2 regions of the Pseudomonas sp. NPDC086581 genome follow, and region 1 is predicted to be linked to the other one. Evidence: predicted binding sites of a transcription regulator. Region 1 holds the regulator's gene; the other holds the start of a gene.
The links. The regulator FliA, encoded in region 1, starts transcription of late flagellar genes. The targets are predictions, from matches to a motif close to CTAAAGTTTNNNNNNNNNNNGCCGNTAA.
Positions count from the first base shown of each region.

Region 2: a site for FliA is predicted at 1,999-2,026, ahead of ACIPK7_RS11990 (methyl-accepting chemotaxis protein). Genes of this name have one in related genera too.

Region 1 covers NZ_JBIVBR010000003.1:165,712-170,199, forward strand. Annotated here, with positions in the region: gene ACIPK7_RS08305 (chemotaxis protein CheW) at 1-1,547, opposite strand, end outside; gene ACIPK7_RS08310 (protein phosphatase CheZ) at 1,579-2,361, opposite strand; gene ACIPK7_RS08315 (chemotaxis response regulator CheY) at 2,380-2,754, opposite strand; gene fliA (RNA polymerase sigma factor FliA) at 2,952-3,701, opposite strand; gene fleN (flagellar synthesis regulator FleN) at 3,698-4,488, opposite strand, start outside.
Region 2 covers NZ_JBIVBR010000005.1:60,552-65,039, reverse strand. Annotated here, with positions in the region: gene ACIPK7_RS11995 (methyl-accepting chemotaxis protein) at 1-1,790, shown strand, start outside; gene ACIPK7_RS11990 (methyl-accepting chemotaxis protein) at 2,233-4,122, shown strand; gene ACIPK7_RS11985 (helicase HerA-like domain-containing protein) at 4,338-4,488, opposite strand, start outside.

The sequences.
Region 1 (4,488 bases):
GGGTCCATGCCTTTGCCGTCGTCGGAGATCGACAGCAGGATGTGGTCGCCTTCCTGCTCGGCGGACAGCACCACCTTGCCCGAACGCGACTTGCCGGCGGCCTCGCGCTCGTCGGGGCCCTCGATGCCGTGGTCCACCGCGTTGCGTACCAGGTGCACCAGCGGGTCGGCCAGGGCCTCGACCAGGTTCTTATCCAGGTCGGTCTCTTCGCCGATCAGCTCGAGGTTGATCTCTTTCTTGAGGTTGCGCGCCAGATCGCGGACCTGGCGCGGGAAGCGGCCGAAGACTTTCTTGATCGGCTGCATGCGGGTCTTCATGACCGACGACTGCAGGTCGGCGGTGACCACGTCGAGGTTGGAGACGGCCTTGGCCATCGCCTCGTCGCCACTGTTCAGCCCCAGACGCACCAGGCGGTTACGCACCAGCACCAGTTCGCCGACCATGTTCATGATCTCGTCCAGGCGGGCGGTGTCCACGCGCACGGTGGTTTCTGCTTCGTTGGCCGGCTTCTCCGCAGCCGCAGCGGCGGGCTTGGCCGGCGCAGGCTTGGCGGCAGCGGTCGGCGCCGGAGCGGCAGCGGGTTTGGCAGCGGGCACGGCCGTAGCGGGCTTGGCGGCCGCGACCGGCTCTTCCTTAGCACCAGTGAACTGGCCCTTGCCGTGAAGCTCGTCGAGCAGCTTCTCGAATTCGTCGTCGGTGATGTTGTCGTCGCCGCCGGCAGCTGGAGCTTCCTCGGGCTTGGTTTCAGCAACAGCCTCGACGGGAGCAGGGGCTTCTTCCTTCGCTCCAGTGAACTGGCCCTTGCCGTGCAGTTGGTCGAGCAGCGCTTCGAACTCGTCGTCGCTGATCTCGTCGCCAGAACCGGCGGCCGGCGTCTCGGCGACCGGAGCCGGAGCCGCGCTGACGGGCTCCTTGGCAGCAGCGCTGAACTGGCCCTTGCCATGCAACTGGTCGAGCAGTGCTTCGAATTCGTCGTCGGTAATGTCGTCGCCGCCGCTGCCAACCGGCGCGGCAGGCGCCTCGGCCGCAGGCTCGAGGGCATCCATCAGCTGTTCGAACTCGGCGTCGGTGATGTCGCCATAGGCGGCGGTAGCGGCGGGAGCTTCTTCCACGACAGGCTCGGCGACAGCCGCAGCGGGAGCTTCGGCAGGAGCGGCGTGCGGATCAGCCAGGCGCGACAGCGCGGCCAGCAGCTCGGGAGTCGCCGGCGTCGGCTCCTCAGCGTCACGTACCTGCTGGAACATGACGTTGACGGTATCCAGCGCCTGCAGCATCACGTCCATCAGTTCGGCATCCACGCGGCGTTCGCCCTTGCGCAGCATGTCGAACACGTTCTCGGCGATGTGGCAGCACTCCACCAGCGCATTCAGCTGGAGGAAGCCGGCACCACCTTTGACGGTATGGAACCCACGGAAGATTGCGTTGAGCAGGTCCATGTCATCCGGGCGGCTTTCCAGCTCGACCAGTTGTTCGGACAGTAGCTCGAGAATCTCGCCGGCCTCCACCAGGAAGTCCTGGAGGATTTCGTCATCGGCGTCGAAGCTCATTCGGTGCTCCCTCTACAGCGTCAGCGGACGCTTAAAAACCAAGGCTGGACAACAGATCATCGACATCGTCCTGACCGGATACGACGTCCTTTCTTGTATCGGCAGCAATCTGCGGACCTTCACCCTTGGACGATCTTTCTTTTTCCACCGCATCGCGCATGCTCTCGTGGTCATGCTCGATGCCGGCGTAGCGATCGACCTGCCCCGCCATCCAGACAAGCTTCACCAGGTTTGACTCGACCTCGGTCACCAGCTTGGTGACGCGCTTGATCACTTGCCCGGTGAGGTCCTGGAAGTCCTGCGCGAGCAGGATGTCGTTCAGGTGCGCGGAGAGCTTGCGGCTGTCCTGAGCGCTGATGTAGAGGAACTGCTCGACACGCTTGGCCAGGTCACGGAAGGCCTCGGGGCCCAGCTCGCGACGCATGAAACGCGACCAGTCTTCCTGCAGCTCCTTGGCCTGGGTCTCGATGTGCATGACCACCGGGGTGCACTCTTCCACCAGGTCCATGGTCCGATTGGCCGCTTTCTCGGTCATCGTCACCACATAGGACAGGCGATCAGTGGCGTCGGCAATCTGCGAGACTTCCTGGGCGCGCGGAGAGCTGGGGTCGATCTGGAAGTTGACGATGGCGTTGTGCAGCTCGCGGGTGAGCTTGCCGACCTCCTGGTAGAGGCCGCGGTCACGTGCCTGGTTGAGCTCGGAGATCAGCTGCACCGCAGTCTGAACGTCGCCGCGCTCAAGGCACTCGACCAATTCGCGCGCGTGTTTTTTCAGGGTCGACTCGAAGTCACCCGCGGATTCGTTGAAATCCATGACGCCCTCTTGTCAGCTTCAGCTGCCGACCCGCTCGAAAATCTTCTCGATCTTTTCTTTCAACACCTGAGCGGTGAAAGGCTTGACCACATAGCCGTTGACCCCGGCCTGGGCCGCTTCGATGATCTGGTCTCGCTTGGCTTCGGCGGTGACCATCAGTACCGGCAGGTGCTTCAGGCGCTCGTCGGCGCGGACCGCGCGCAGCAGATCGATGCCGGTCATGCCGGGCATGTTCCAGTCGGTGACGAGGAAGTCGAAGTTGCCGCTGTGCAGCATCGGCAGCGCAGTGGTGCCGTCGTCGGCTTCTGCGGTGTTGGTGAACCCCAGATCCCGCAGGAGGTTCTTGATGATGCGCCTCATCGTGGAAAAGTCGTCCACGATGAGAATTTTCATGTTCTTGTCCAAACCTGCCTCCATCGATACCAAACGCGCCCTGGCGGGCGTGCCGTCAATTCATCGAGCGTCGTGCGCTCTTAGCTATGGGCGCGTCAAAGGAACGTCACCCCAAAATTCGTAAGCCTATAACTTGCCTAAGGAAAATCCCTTCAGCACTGCCTCTCAGAAGCAGCCGACGCGAAACTACCCGATGCTCAGCGAGCGCGCCACTCCGCCAGTCGCGACCGCAGGCGCGCGGCGCACTGGCTGTGCAGCTGGCTGACACGGGATTCGCTGACGCCCAGCACTTCGCCGATCTCCTTGAGGTTGAGCTCCTCGTCGTAGTACAGGGCCAGCACCAGTCGCTCGCGCTCGGGCAGCTTGGTGATGGCGTCGGCCAGGGCCGCCTGGAAACGCTCGTCTTCCAGCCCATGGGACGGCTCGTTGTCGTGGTGCGAGGCATCTTCGGCAAAGCCGCCGCCCTGGTCACCGTCCTGCAACATGTCATCGAAGCTGTACAGACGGCTGCCCTGGGTGTCGCTGAGGATGCCGTAATAATCTTCGAGGCTCATATTGAGTTCGGCAGCAACCTCCTGATCTTTAGCGTCTCGTCCGGTGCGCGCTTCGACAGCGCGGATCGCGTCGCTGACCATGCGGGTGTTGCGGTGGACCGAACGCGGGGCCCAGTCGCCCTTGCGCACCTCGTCGAGCATGGCGCCGCGGATGCGGATGCCGGCGTAGGTTTCGAAGCTCGCGCCCTTGCCCTGGTCGTATTTCTTCGCCGCCTCCAGCAGGCCGATCATGCCGGCCTGCATCAGGTCCTCCACCTGCACGCTGGCCGGCAGGCGGCCGAGCAGGTGGTAGGCAATGCGCTTCACCAGCGGGGCGTGTTTCTGGATCAGCAGTTCCTGGGAGTTGTGCGCCTGTGCCTTGCTGTACATACGCGCTCCGGAGGCCGCGGTCATACGGCCGAACCCGTGGGATGTTGCACCAGGCGCTCGACGAAGAACTCCAGGTGCCCTCTTGGGTTGGCCGGCAGCGGCCAGCTGTCGACCTTCTGCGCCACCGCACGGAAGGCCAGGGAAGCCTTGCTGCGCGGGAACGCCTCATACACCGAACGCTGCTTCTGCACGGCCTTGCGCACCGACTCGTCGTAGGGAATGGCGCCGACGTACTGCAGCGCCACGTCGAGGAAACGGTCGGTGACCTTGGTCAGCTTGGCGAACAGGTTGCGGCCTTCCTGGGGGCTGTGGGCCATGTTCGCCAGCACGCGGAAACGGGTCATGCCGTAGTCGCGGTTGAGCAGCTTGATCAAAGCGTAGGCATCGGTGATCGACGTGGGTTCATCACAAACGACCAGCAGCACTTCCTGGGCGGCACGGACGAAGCTCACCACCGAGTCGCCGATGCCGGCGGCGGTGTCCACCACCAGCACGTCGATGTTGTCGCTGATGTCGCTGAACGCCTGGATCAGACCGGCGTGCTGCATCGGCGTGAGGTGCACCATGCTCTGGGTGCCTGAGGCCGCCGGGACGATGCGAATGCCGCCAGGCCCCTGGAGAATCACGTCACGCAGGTCGCATTCACCTTCGATGACGTCGGCCAGTGTGCGCTTGGGCGACAGTCCCAGCAGCACGTCGACGTTGGCCAGGCCCAGGTCGGCGTCCAGCAGCATGACGCGGCGGCCGAGATCGGCCAGCGCCAGCGACAGGTTCACCGACACGTTGGTCTTGCCCACGCCACCCTTGCCGC
Region 2 (4,488 bases), on a different contig from region 1:
AGGCCATCCACTCCGACACCGAATCCTACCTCTCCGAGGTCGGCAGCCTGACCGCCAGCAACATCCAGAGCTGGCTGGAAGGTCGCATCCAGCTGGTGGAAGCGGAATCTGCGCAACTGGCCGACGGCGAGCCGACACCCGAACGCATCCAGCACGTGCTGGAGCAGCAGGTGTTCCAGAAGAACTTCGAATCGGTCTACCTCGGTGAAGCCGCCAGCGGCGTGTTCACCATGCGCCCCTATGCGCCGATGCCCGACGGCTACGACCCGCGCACCCGCGGCTGGTACAAGGACGCCGTGGCCGCTGGCCGGCTGATCGTCACCGAGCCCTTCCTCGACGCCGGCACCAACGAGCAGATCCTCGCCATGTCCATGCCGGTCATGCGCAACGGCCAGCTGGTCGGCGTGGCCGCCGGCGACATGAAGCTGGAAACCATCACCGCGATCATCAACTCGCTGAAGTTCGATGGCGACGGCTACGCCTTCCTCGTCAGCGATGCCGGCAAGATCCTCCTGCACCCGGACAGCAGCCTGATCTTCAAGAGCCTCGGCGAGGTCTACCAGCAGGGCGCACCCAAGGTGCAGCCGGGCGTGCAGGAAGTCAGCGTCAACGGCAAGGAGCAACTGGTCTCGATGACGCCGGTAAAGGGCCTGCCAGGCGTAACCTGGTATGTAGCTCTGGTGCTCGACAAGGACTCGGCCTACGCAATGCTCAGCGATTTCCGCAATACCGCGATCATCGCCACCGTCATTGCCATCGTCGCCATCCTGTTCCTGCTCGGTATGCTGATCCGCGTGCTGATGGCACCGCTGACCGACATGGGCCGCGCCATGCAGGATATCGCCCAGGGCGAAGGCGACCTGACCAAGCGCCTGAAGGTCGCCAGCAACGACGAATTCGGCGTGCTGGCCAACGCCTTCAACCGCTTCGTCGAGCGTATCCATGAGTCGATCCGCGAGGTGGCTTCCACCGCACGCAACCTGCATGACGTGTCGCAACTGGTGGTGAATGCCTCCAACTCGTCCATGAGCAACTCCGACGAGCAGGCCAACCGTACCAATAGCGTGGCCGCGGCGATCAACGAACTGGGCGCTGCCGCCCAGGAAATCGCCCGCAACGCAGCCGATGCCTCGCACCACGCCACCGATGCTTCGCATCAGGCCGGCGACGGCCGCCAGGTGGTCGAACAGACCATCAGCGCAATGAACCTGCTCTCCGACAAGATCAGTTCCGCCTGCGCCAATATCGAAGCGCTGAACAGCCGCACGGTGAACATCGGGCAGATTCTGGAGGTGATCAAGGGCATCTCCGAGCAGACCAACCTGCTCGCGCTGAACGCCGCCATCGAAGCCGCCCGCGCCGGTGAGGCCGGCCGTGGCTTCGCCGTGGTGGCGGACGAGGTGCGCAACCTTGCCCACCGCGCCCAGGAATCGGCGCAGCAGATCCAGAAGATGATCGAAGAACTACAGATCGGCGCCCGCGAAGCCGTGGACACCATGACCGAGAGCCAGCGCTACAGCCTGGAAAGCGTGGAGATCGCCAACCGCGCCGGCGAGCGCCTGGCCAGCGTCACCCACCGCATCGGCGAGATCGACTCGATGAACCAGTCGGTCGCTACCGCCACCGAGGAGCAGACCGCCGTGGTCGACTCGCTGAACATGGACATCACCGAGATCAACACCCTGAACCAGGAAGGCGTGGAAAACCTCCAGGCCACCCTGCGCGCCTGCGCCGACCTGGAGAATCAGGCTGGGCGCCTGCGTCATCTGGTGGACAGCTTCCGCATCTGATTCCTGCGGACACGAAAAAGGCGCCTTCGGGCGCCTTTTTCATTGGTTGCTGGCTGGTTACGACACGTCATCGCTCCTACACCCGATCGTCATCGCCTCCCGTCGTCATCCACGCCCGCATGGCACCGGTGAATCCCGTTCTGAACGGCTACCTGTATCACCGCTGAAACACCCGCCGCAGGGGTACTCCTACCGTTCGTCCGACTCCCTCAAGCTTCCCTCGGATACGCCGAAATCAAGGGTGAAGGCCTTTGATACCAACCAACAAACCGGCCTGTCATCACCGCCGGCACAAGGGAGTTCCGGCCACGCCCGCACGGCTATCCGCCGCGCCGGCGCCGTCCGTTTCACACCACGGGGACGGACGTTCTGCGGCGACACCGGATCTGTCGCCCGGACCAACGCCGTTCAGGCATCCCACTACCTCCGGACTCGACGCAGCATGATCAAGAGCCTGAAATTCAGCCATAAGATCCTCCTGGCCGCTTCTCTTGTTGTTTTCTCGGCATTCGCCCTCTTCACCCTCTACAACGATTACCTGCAGCGCAACGCGATCCGCGAGGACCTAGAGAACTACCTGCGGGAGATGGGTGATGTCACCGCCAGCAACATCCAGAACTGGCTGAGCGGCCGGCTGCTGCTCATCGAAAGCACCGCCCAGACTCTTGCCCGCGACAGCGCTCCCGAACACCTGGCGGACCTGCTGGAGCAGGACACCCTGCGCAAGACCTTCAACTTCACCTACCTGGGCCAGGAAGACGGCACTTTCACCATGCGCCCCAACAGCGCCATGCCTGACGGTTACGACCCGCGCACCCGCCCCTGGTACAAGGATGCCGTCGCGGCAGGCGGCACCACGCTGACCGAGCCCTACATCGACGCCGCCACCCAGCAGTTGATCATGACTGTGGCTACTCCGGCCCGCGCAGGCGGCAAGACCCTCGGTGTGGTTGGTGGCGACCTGGGGCTGCAGACCCTGGTACAGATCATCAACTCGCTGGACTTCAGCGGCATGGGCTACGCCTTCCTGGTCAGCGGCGACGGCAAGATCCTTGTGCACCCGGACAAGAACCAGATCATGAAGACGCTGGCGGACATCTACCCGCAGAACACGCCGAAGATCGGCAGCGGCTTCAGCGAGGCCGAACTCAACGGCCACGAACGCATCCTCAGCTTCACCCAGGTGAAGGGCCTGCCGTCGGTGAACTGGTACATCGGTCTGTCCATCGACAAGGACGCGGCGTACTCCATGCTGAGCAAATTCCGCGCCTCGGCTATCATCGCTGCCGCGATTGCCATCGTCGCTATCCTGCTCCTGCTGGGCATGCTGATCCGCGTACTGATGCAGCCGCTGACCACCATGGGCCGCGCCATGCAGGACATCGCCCAGGGCGAAGGCGACCTGACCAAGCGCCTGAAGGTCGCCAGCAACGACGAGTTCGGCGTGCTGGGCAATGCCTTCAACCGCTTCGTCGAACGCATCCACGAATCCATCCGCGAAGTGGCCTCTACTGCGCGCCAGTTGCATGACGTCTCGCAACTGGTGGTGAATGCCTCCAACTCCTCCATGAGCAACTCCGACGAGCAGGCCAACCGTACCAACAGCGTGGCCGCGGCGATCAATCAACTGGGCGCCGCCGCCCAAGAGATCGCGCGCAACGCCGCCGATGCCTCGCACCACGCCACCGATGCCTCGCATCAGGCCGGCGACGGCCGCCAAGTGGTCGAGCAGACCATCAGCGCAATGAACCAGCTCTCCGACAAGATCAGCTCCGCCTGCGCCAACATCGAAGCACTGAACAGCCGCACGGTGAACATCGGGCAGATTCTGGAGGTGATCAAGGGCATCTCCGAGCAGACCAACCTGCTGGCCCTGAACGCCGCCATCGAAGCCGCCCGCGCCGGTGAAGCCGGCCGTGGCTTCGCCGTGGTGGCGGACGAGGTACGCAACCTGGCCCACCGCGCCCAGGAATCGGCGCAGCAGATCCAGAAGATGATCGAAGAACTGCAGATCGGCGCCCGCGAAGCCGTGGACACCATGACCGAGAGCCAGCGCTACAGCCTGGAAAGCGTGGAAATCGCCAACCGCGCCGGCGAGCGCCTGGCCAGCGTCACCCACCGCATCGGCGAGATCGACTCGATGAACCAGTCGGTGGCCACTGCAACCGAGGAACAGACCGCCGTGGTCGACTCGCTGAACATGGACATCACCGAGATCAACACCCTCAACCAGGAAGGTGTGGAAAACCTCCAGGCCACCCTGCGCGCCTGCGCCGACCTGGAGAACCAGGCTGGGCGCCTGCGTCATCTGGTGGACAGCTTCCGCATCTGATTCCTGCGGACACGAAAAAGGCGCCTTCGGGCGCCTTTTTTGTTCGCGAGCAGGCTCGCTCCTACAGGGAACCGCAGCATTTCGTAGGACCGAGGGGGACGCCTAGTCCTTGCTCGCGAACCGCTTCACACAGAGTCCACCGCCAACAGGGAGGACGAAGGGCGCATAACCTGGAACGGGTTATCCGCCATGGGTGCTCTACACGCCCCAGGCTTTCACCGCCGCTTGCTACCGCCCAGCAGCGCGCCCATCAACCCGCGCACCAGTTGCCGGCCGATCTGGTTGGCCGCCTGGCGCACCACCGTCTTGCTGACCTGGCTGGCCAGTGAACCCAGAATCTCACCGGCCATGTCACCAAAATCGGTG